Regions from separate parts of the Parafrigoribacterium mesophilum genome, predicted to be linked through region 2. Evidence: predicted binding sites of a transcription regulator. Region 2 holds the regulator's gene; the other holds the start of a gene.
What was found. Region 2 encodes LexA, which represses DNA repair genes until DNA is damaged. Its sites were predicted from a motif close to TCGAACANNTGTTCGA; they were not measured.

Region 1 (4,188 bases), on a different contig from region 2:
CGCGTCGGTGTACGGCACCCCGGACGTCGACCTCGTCACGGAACACACGCCCAAGCATCCGGAGTCGCCGTACGGCCAGTCCAAACTGATCGGGGAGTGGCTGCTGGCCGACCAGGCCGTCGCCACCGGACTGCGGCACACCTCACTGCGCTACTTCAACGTCGTCGGCTCCGGCGACCCCAGCGTGTTCGACGTCAGCCCGCACAACCTGTTCCCGCTCGTGTTCGACGCGCTGCTGGGCGGGCAGACCCCGCACATCAACGGCGGGGACTACCCAACACCGGACGGCACCTGCGTGCGCGACTACATCCACGTCGCCGACCTCGCGCTGGCCCACGTCGCCGCCGCACGGCGCCTGGATGCCGGCGAACCCATCCAGCCGGCCTACAACCTCGGCAGCGGTGACGGCGTCTCGGTGGGCCAGATCATGGCCGCCGTGGCGGAGGTAACGAACATTCGGTTTACCCCAGAAGTGGGGGCACGCCGGCCGGGCGATCCCGCGCGCATCGTCGCCTCCGGAGACCTCGCCGCCCGCGATCTGGACTGGCGGATGCGGCACAGCCTGCACGAAATGGTCTCCAGCGCGTGGGAGGCGCGGCGGTTGGCCGGGTGAATCACAACTTCACTGGCGAGTCAACCCTGAAGGCGGAATTGAGGGTTTACGATTTGCGACTTGCGCTGGGGGAACTACACGGGTGTAATTATGTTTAACACGGTGCGCAAGTCGTGGGCTACACGAGGGGAGTTTGTGCTATGGCGCTGAACGATCATCGCGGCAGAGTCCCTGACGACTGGTTTGTCGACCCGATCAACCTCGGCGTGCCGGGAGTACGACGACGTACCGACGAGGACGACCCGCTGGCATGGCAGGCGGATGCGCTGTGCGCGCAGACCGATCCCGAAGCGTTTTTCCCCGAAAAGGGTGGATCCACCCGCGACGCGAAGAAGATCTGTGCGTCCTGCGAAGTGCGCGCCCAGTGCCTGGAATACGCGCTCAAGAACGACGAGCGCTTCGGCATCTGGGGCGGCCTCTCCGAGCGCGAGCGTCGCAAGCTGCGCAAGCGCGCCTAGCCCGTTCTCCGGCGACGGAGCCTCCGGTGGTCGGCCCTCCGGTGGTCAAGCTCCCGGTGGTCGAGCCTTCACGTCACGTGGCGTGCTCCAATGTCAGTGGTGTGGTATTCACTTAGACCCATGGAACACGAACACAAGTTCGAGTCTGCTGCGGTGATCACCGTGTCTGTGCGGTCGACACCGTGTCGGCACGTATGTCAGCGGCAAGGTGTGTACTAAGACTGTGAAAGACATCTTCGATGTTCCTACTCCGGATGCCGCCGAGCTGGCGGCAATGGGGATCGCGCCGTGGGAGTTGGACGGCCCGCTGGCCTGGGAGTGCGAGGACTGGGATGCCGAGGGTTGGACTCCCGAGGGCTGGGTCGACCCCCGTACCGACCCGGCGGAGGCGGTGGACCTGGATCCGTTGGGTGATGATCCGGTCGGATCGATCGATGTGTCCGAGGCGATTCGGGTGGGTGTGGGCCGGGTGACCGAGCTGCAGGCGCAGATGTCTCGGTTGCAGGCGCTGCAAATGCGGGAGTTAGCGGATTTGGAACAGCGGACGGAAAACGCCCTGCCCCAGGGAGCGACGCAGGAGCAGCGGGACTGGGCGCACCGATCGATGGCGGCCGAGTTGGCGGTGGCCTGCCGGGTGTCCACCGCCACGATGCAGAGTCGGCTGTCCGAGGCGCAACTGATGGTGCAGAATTTCCCGGCGGCCGTACAGGCGCTACACGCCGGCCGGATCCAGGCCGGACATCTGCGGGCCATCGCCCTGTACGGTCGGTGCATCGATGATGCGGATGCCCGGGCCCGCTATGAGGAGCTGGTGTTGGAGCGGGCCGAGCGGGTTACTCCGGGCCGGTTGACCAAGTACGCGCAGTTGACCGCGTCCCGGGTCGGGAAGGTGTCCTTCCAGGACCGGCACAAGAAAGCCCGGGAGGCCCGGTGTGTGCGCTTGTCCGACGAGGATGATGGGATGGCCACGTTGACCTTGTATGTGACCAAACTGCTGGGTACGGCCATCTGGGACCGGCTGACCGAGCAGGCCAAAGCCATCCATAGCGCCAACACCTGCACCGACGATCAGGCCAACACTGCGTCTGATCCGCGTACGTTTGATCAGATCCGCGCCGATTTGGCTACCGAGCTGTTGTTGACGGGGCAACCCACCGGTGGGCCGGATGCCCCGCACGCCGCGGGTATCGGTATCCGTGCCGAGGTGTCGGTGGTGGTCCCGGTGCTGTCGCTGCTGGGCCAGGGTAAGGTTCCGGCCGTGCTGGCCGGGCATGGTCCGATCGGGATGGATGACGCGCTCCGGTTGGCCGCCGATGCTCCGGAGTGGGTGCGGGTGCTCACCGATCCGGTGGCCGGGATGGTGCTCACCGTGGATAAGTACCGGCCCTCGAAACGATTACGCAGATTCTTGCAGGTCCGGGATGGCCGATGTCGGTACCCGGTATGTAACCGGGCCCCCCAGCGTACCGAGATCGACCACACCTTCGCGTGGGAGTTCGGCGGTAAGACCACACCAGAAAATCTGGAATGTTTATGCAAAGGCGATCACACGCTCAAACACCACAGTGCCTGGACGGTACGCCAAGTCGCCCCCGGCATCCTGGAATGGACCAGCCCCCTCGGCCAGATCATCACCGACCTACCCGACAACGATATTCCCGGCAACATCCCACCCTTCTAACCCACAGGCAGGGTCTCGACACTTCGACAGGCTCAGTGGAGTCCAGGCTCGACCACCGGGGGGCTGGGGCGGGGCGAGCTCGACCACCGGGGGAGTTCGAGCTGCGGGGCGGCGGCCCCGGCCGGAGGTGAGCCGCGTGTCCCGCCGCGTACGGCGCCATTCGGCGCCTAGTCTCGACTAGATGCAACCGAGAGTTACTGTGGTCCTCGTTGCCCGCACGGGGGCCGAGTTTCTTCCGCGGACTCTTGCCGCCCTCGCCGCACAGACGCACCGGCCCGACACCATCATTGCCGTCGACGCCGGCTCGACCGACGACACCAGCGCGTTGCTCGCCGAATCCGGCCCCACCCAACTGGTGGAGGTTCCCGGCAAGGTCGGCTTCTCCGCATCCGTCTCCCGCGCCCTGCGCGTTGCATCCCCCGCGACCGCAGACGTGAACGACGACTGGCTCTGGTTGCTCGCCCACGACAACGCTCCTGAACCAACTGCCTTGGCCCAGCTGCTCGCCGCGGTGGAGATCGCTCCCTCCGTGGCGGTCGCCGGCCCCAAGCTGGTGCGCTGGGACCAACCGGACGTGCTGGCCGACTTCGGCCAGACCCTCTCCAAACTCGGCGCCACCGTGCATCTCGTGGAGGGCGAACTCGACCAAGCCCAGCACGACGCCCGCGCCGACGTGCTCGGCGTCGCCGCCGGCGGCATGCTCGTGCGCCGCTCGGTGTGGAACGCGCTCGGCGGATTTGACCCGGGACTGGGCGTCGTGGACGCCGGCCTCGACTTCAGCGTGCGCGTGCGACTTGCCGGCCACCGGGTCATCCTCGTCCCCGGCGCCCGCGTCGCCAGCGCGCACGGTCCCGAGCTGTTCGGCTCCGCCGCATCCGGTGCCTTCGCCCGCCGCCGGGCCGCATCCGACGCCCGCCGCCGACGCCTGGTGCGCACCGCCCAACTGCACCGCCGTCTGGTCTACGCGCCGCTCTGGGCGCTCGGCATCCACTGGTTGTCGCTGGTGCCGCTTGCCGTGCTGCGCTCGCTCGGTCACCTGCTCACCAAACGCCCCGGCGCCATCCCCGGCGAATTCCGCGCCGCGTTCGTCGCCGCCTTCGCCGGCCACGTCACCGGCGGCCGCCGCAACTTCCGACGCACCAAACGGCTCAGCTGGGCCGCGATCGACGCGCTCCGGATGCCGGGAGCCGAGCTGCGCGAGCGACGCGCCCAAGAACGCGAGGCCCAGCGACAACTCCTCGGACAACGCACCAGAGACGACGACCGGGCCGAGTTCCTCGGCGACGGTGGATTCTGGGTTGCCGTCGCCGGCCTCGTGCTCGGCGTCGTCGCCTTCGGTCCGCTGCTGTCCGGCTCGGCGGTCGTCGGCGGCGGCCTGGCACCGCTCAGCCACAGCGTCGCCGACCTGTGGGCCAACGCCGCTTACGGCTGGCGGG
Region 2 (4,188 bases):
CGCGCCTGCGCGCGAGGCCAACCGGGCCAACCGGCGCCGCAACGCCGTCCCATCCGTGGCGATCACCGGCTACACGAACGCCGGGAAGTCCTCGCTGCTGAACCGGATCACGCGCACCGGCGCCCTCGTCGAGAATGCGTTATTCGCCACGCTCGACACCGCCGTGCGACGGTCCACGACCGAGGATGGCAGGGTCTACACGCTGGTGGACACCGTCGGCTTCGTCAGGAACCTGCCGCACCAGCTCGTCGAGGCGTTTCGGTCGACGCTGGAAGAGGTACGCGACGGCGACGTCATCGTGCACGTGGTCGACGCCTCGCATCCGGACCCCGCAGGACAGCTGGCGACCGTGCGGGCCGTGATCGGGGAGCTGGGTGCCCGCGACATTCCCGAGATCGTTGCCTTCAACAAGGCGGACCTGGTGACCGAGGATGAGCGGCTGGTGCTGCGCGGTCTCGAGCCGAGAGCCGTCTTAACCTCGGCGCGCACCGGCGAGGGCGTCGACGAATTGCTGGAGTGTATCGCCCAGCTGCTCCCGAAACCGTCGATCCGGCTTCAATTACTCGTGCCGTACGATCGCGGCGAAGTCATCTCCGCTCTGCACGAGCGCGGCCGCATCCTGGACACCGCGTACGTCGAAGGTGGCACGGCGGTCACCGCCCTGGTCACCGAGCAGCACGCGGCGCAACTGCAGGACTACGTGGTGCCCGGCGACCGGCACGTTGCCGACGCGAACCCGGCCTGACCGGGTAACCCGTTTCGGTTAGACCGCGCGCAGTACCGCGACGACCTTGCCCAGCACCTCGGCGTGGTCGCCCAGGATCGGGGCGAAACTCGTGTTCCGCGGAAGCAACCAGGTGTGTCCGTCACGCTGCTGGAACACCTTCACCGTAGCTTCCTCATCGAGCATGGCCGCGACGATGTCACCGTTCTCCGCGGTGTTCTGCTGACGCACCACGATCCAGTCGCCGTCACAGATCGCGGCATCGATCATCGACTCGCCCGACACCTTGAGCATGAACAGCTCGCCCTTGCCGACGAGCTGCCGGGGGAGTGGGAACACCTCGTCGATCTGCTGCTCTGCGGTGATGGGGATGCCGGCGGCAATGCGACCGACGAGCGGGACCATGGCGGCGTCGCCCACGGGGATCCGCGCATCGGAGGGGGCCGCGCCGGACTCCGCGGCGCCGGAAGAATGCGGCACATCGATAAGGATCTCCAGTGCCCGCGGCCGCTTGGGATCGCGACGGAGGTAGCCGCTCAGTTCGAGCTGACCGAGTTGGTGGGTCACGCTGGACAGTGACGATAGGCCCACTGCGTCGCCGATCTCGCGCATGCTCGGCGGGTAGCCGCGGGATTCCACCGAATGCCGGATCGCCTCCAGGATGGCGATCTGCTTGGCACTGAGGCTCTTGCGCCGGCGGGTGCCGCGCTTGGACCGGGGCAGCTTCTGGGCCGATGCCGCCCGGTCGGTCGTGGCTGCGGCTGCCTGATCTGCGGTGTCCATGTCATGTCCGATCTTCGATGTCAGTGGTGCCTGGTTTGCTGATGCCGACACCAATACTGTACCGCCGAGCCGCGGGATAAGCAAAGGTGTGTTCGACGGTGTGTCGATAAAAAATGTCGGCGGATCGAAAGAAAAAGGTTGCACGAAGAAGGTAGACGAATGTATGTTCGGAACGTGAGTTCGCATTCGGCGCTCCCGGCCGAGCGCCGAATGCGAACGCAGCACAGTGTAGAAGCCAGCGGTAAAGACCAGCAGGTAAAAGCAAGCACGGTGAGAAAGGTGAACGACATGGTTCCCACCCCGACTCGACCACGCGGAAACGCGGTGGTCTCCACCGGCGCGAGCGTTCACGCACCGCGGCTGCGCATCACCCGACGCGGCCGAATGGTCCTCACAGCCCTGGCGGCCATTCCGCTGATCACCGGTGCCCTGATGTTCACCGCCAACGGTGTCGCCGCCGCGACCGAAACGGCCAGTTCGGCGGCGTTCCAGCAAGTGACCGTGGCGGCGGGTCAGTCATTGTGGCAACTGGCCGCCGTTCTGGCGCCATCCGCCGATCCACGCGATGTCGTGTCCGACATCGTGCACCTGAACCAATTGGACGGCGCCGACGTGCAGCCGGGTCAGCGACTGGCGATACCGAGCCGATACTCGCACTGACGAAGCCCAGCACGGCAATACGATGGCAGGGTGATTTCTCTCTCCGACCTGCCCATCCGGGACGACCTCAGGGGCCGCACGCCGTACGGGGCACCGCAGAAACCGGTACGGATCGCTCTCAACGTCAACGAGAACACGCATCCCATCCCGGAGTCCGTGGCCACCGACATCGTGGCGGCGCTGGCGGTGGCCGTCCGCGGCGCCAACCGCTACCCGGACCGGGAATTCACCGCACTGCGGCACAGCCTGGCCGGCTACCTCGGGCACGGGGTGGCTCCGGAGAACATCTGGGCGGCCAACGGCTCCAACGAAGTGCTGCAACACCTGCTCCAAGCCTTCGGCGGGCCGGGTAGGAGGGTGCTCGGCTTCCCACCCACCTACTCCATGCACTCCATCATCGCGGCGAGCACCGGAACCACTTGGGTCACCGCCCCGCGCGACCCAGGGTTCGAGATCTCTCCGGAAACGGCGGTGCGCGGCATCGAGTCCACGCAGCCGGATGTGGTGTTCTTCTGCTCGCCGAACAATCCGACCGGAACCGGGGTGTCGCTGGAGACGATCGCCGCCGCCTACGAGGCCACCTCCGGCATCGTCGTCGTCGACGAGGCCTACATCGAGTTCGCACCCGCCGGACTACCCAGCGCGCTGACGCTCCTCCCTGGGCGGGAACGGCTCGTGGTCTCCCGCACCATGAGCAAGGCGTTCGCCTTCGCCGGAGTCAGACTCGGCTACCTGGCCGCAGACCCGGCCATCGTCGACGCGTTGCGTCTGGTGCGATTGCCCTATCACCTGTCGGCACTCACTCAGGCGGCGGCGACGGCGGCGCTGGCCCACTCGAGTCAGATGCTGGCGATGGTCGACGACATCAAGCAGCAGCGCGACCGTCTGCTCCGGGAGTTACCCCAGCTGGGGTTCACGGTCTGGCCGAGCTGGTCCAACTTCGTGTTGTTCGGCGGAGTCAACGACCCGCACGCGATGTTCGAGGCCCTGCTCGAGCAGGACATCCTGATCCGCGACCTCGGCATTGCGCACCACCTGCGCGTCACCGCGGGCACCGAGCCGGAGACCACGGCGTTCCTGAACGCTCTCGCTAAGCTTGACGGATGACGCACCAGCGTGAAGCGCACCTGAGACGTGAAACCAGCGAGTCCAGCATTGAGCTGTCGCTGAACCTGGACGGCACCGGACGTGCCGACATCGACACCTCGGTGCCCTTCTTCGACCACCTCCTGACCGCGTTCTCGAAGCACTCGCTGATTGACCTGATGGTGCGCGCACACGGCGACACCCAGATCGACGTGCACCACACCGTCGAAGACACCGGAATCGTGCTAGGCAAGGCCCTCGCCGAGGCGCTCGGCGACAAGGCCGGCATCTCCCGGTTCGGCGACGCCCTGGTGCCGCTGGACGAAGCCCTCGTGCAAGCGGTGGTCGACGTGTCGGGCCGACCGTACTTGGTGCACTCCGGCGAGCCGGCCGGCTTCGAGTTCCACCTGATCGGCGGCCATTTCACTGGGTCCATGGTGCGCCACGTCTTCGAGGCGATCACGTTTCACGCCATGCTCACCGTGCACGTCACGGTGCTGGCCGGACGTGACCCGCACCACATCGCCGAGGCGGAGTTCAAGGCCTTCGCGCGCGCCATGCGCCAGGCGGTAGCCCTGGACCCGCGCGTTGACGGCATCCCTTCGACGAAAGGGGCGCTCTGAGATGCGCCGACCAACCGTAGTCGTCCTGGACTACGGAAGCGGTAACGTCCATTCCGCGTCGAAGGCGCTCGAGGCAGCCGGCGCCAACGTCGAACTGACCGGGGACCGGCACAAGGCCTGGGACGCCGACGGCCTGGTGGTTCCCGGAGTCGGAGCGTTTTCCGCCGTCATGGCCGCGTTGGCTGAGGCCCGCGCACCGGAACTGGTGGACCGGCGGCTGGCCGGCGGTCGGGCCGTCTTGGGCATCTGCGTGGGGATGCAAGTGCTCTTCGAGGCAGGCGTCGAGGGCGGGGACTCCACCCCAGGTCTGCA

Region 1: ABFX56_RS11380 (HNH endonuclease signature motif containing protein) is a predicted target of LexA. The motif match lies at 1,199-1,214, and genes of this name have one in related genera.

The regions. Positions count from the first base shown of each region.
Region 1 covers NZ_JBDJAF010000002.1:279,951-284,138, forward strand. Annotated here, with positions in the region: gene galE (UDP-glucose 4-epimerase GalE) at 1-613, shown strand, start outside; gene ABFX56_RS11375 (WhiB family transcriptional regulator) at 754-1,071, shown strand; gene ABFX56_RS11380 (HNH endonuclease signature motif containing protein) at 1,295-2,752, shown strand; gene ABFX56_RS11385 (glycosyltransferase family 2 protein) at 2,934-4,188, shown strand, end outside.
Region 2 covers NZ_JBDJAF010000004.1:50,080-54,267, reverse strand. Annotated here, with positions in the region: gene hflX (GTPase HflX) at 1-745, shown strand, start outside; gene lexA (transcriptional repressor LexA) at 764-1,507, opposite strand; gene ABFX56_RS13385 (LysM peptidoglycan-binding domain-containing protein) at 1,796-2,167, shown strand; gene ABFX56_RS13380 (histidinol-phosphate transaminase) at 2,198-3,274, shown strand; gene hisB (imidazoleglycerol-phosphate dehydratase HisB) at 3,271-3,876, shown strand; gene hisH (imidazole glycerol phosphate synthase subunit HisH) at 3,878-4,188, shown strand, end outside.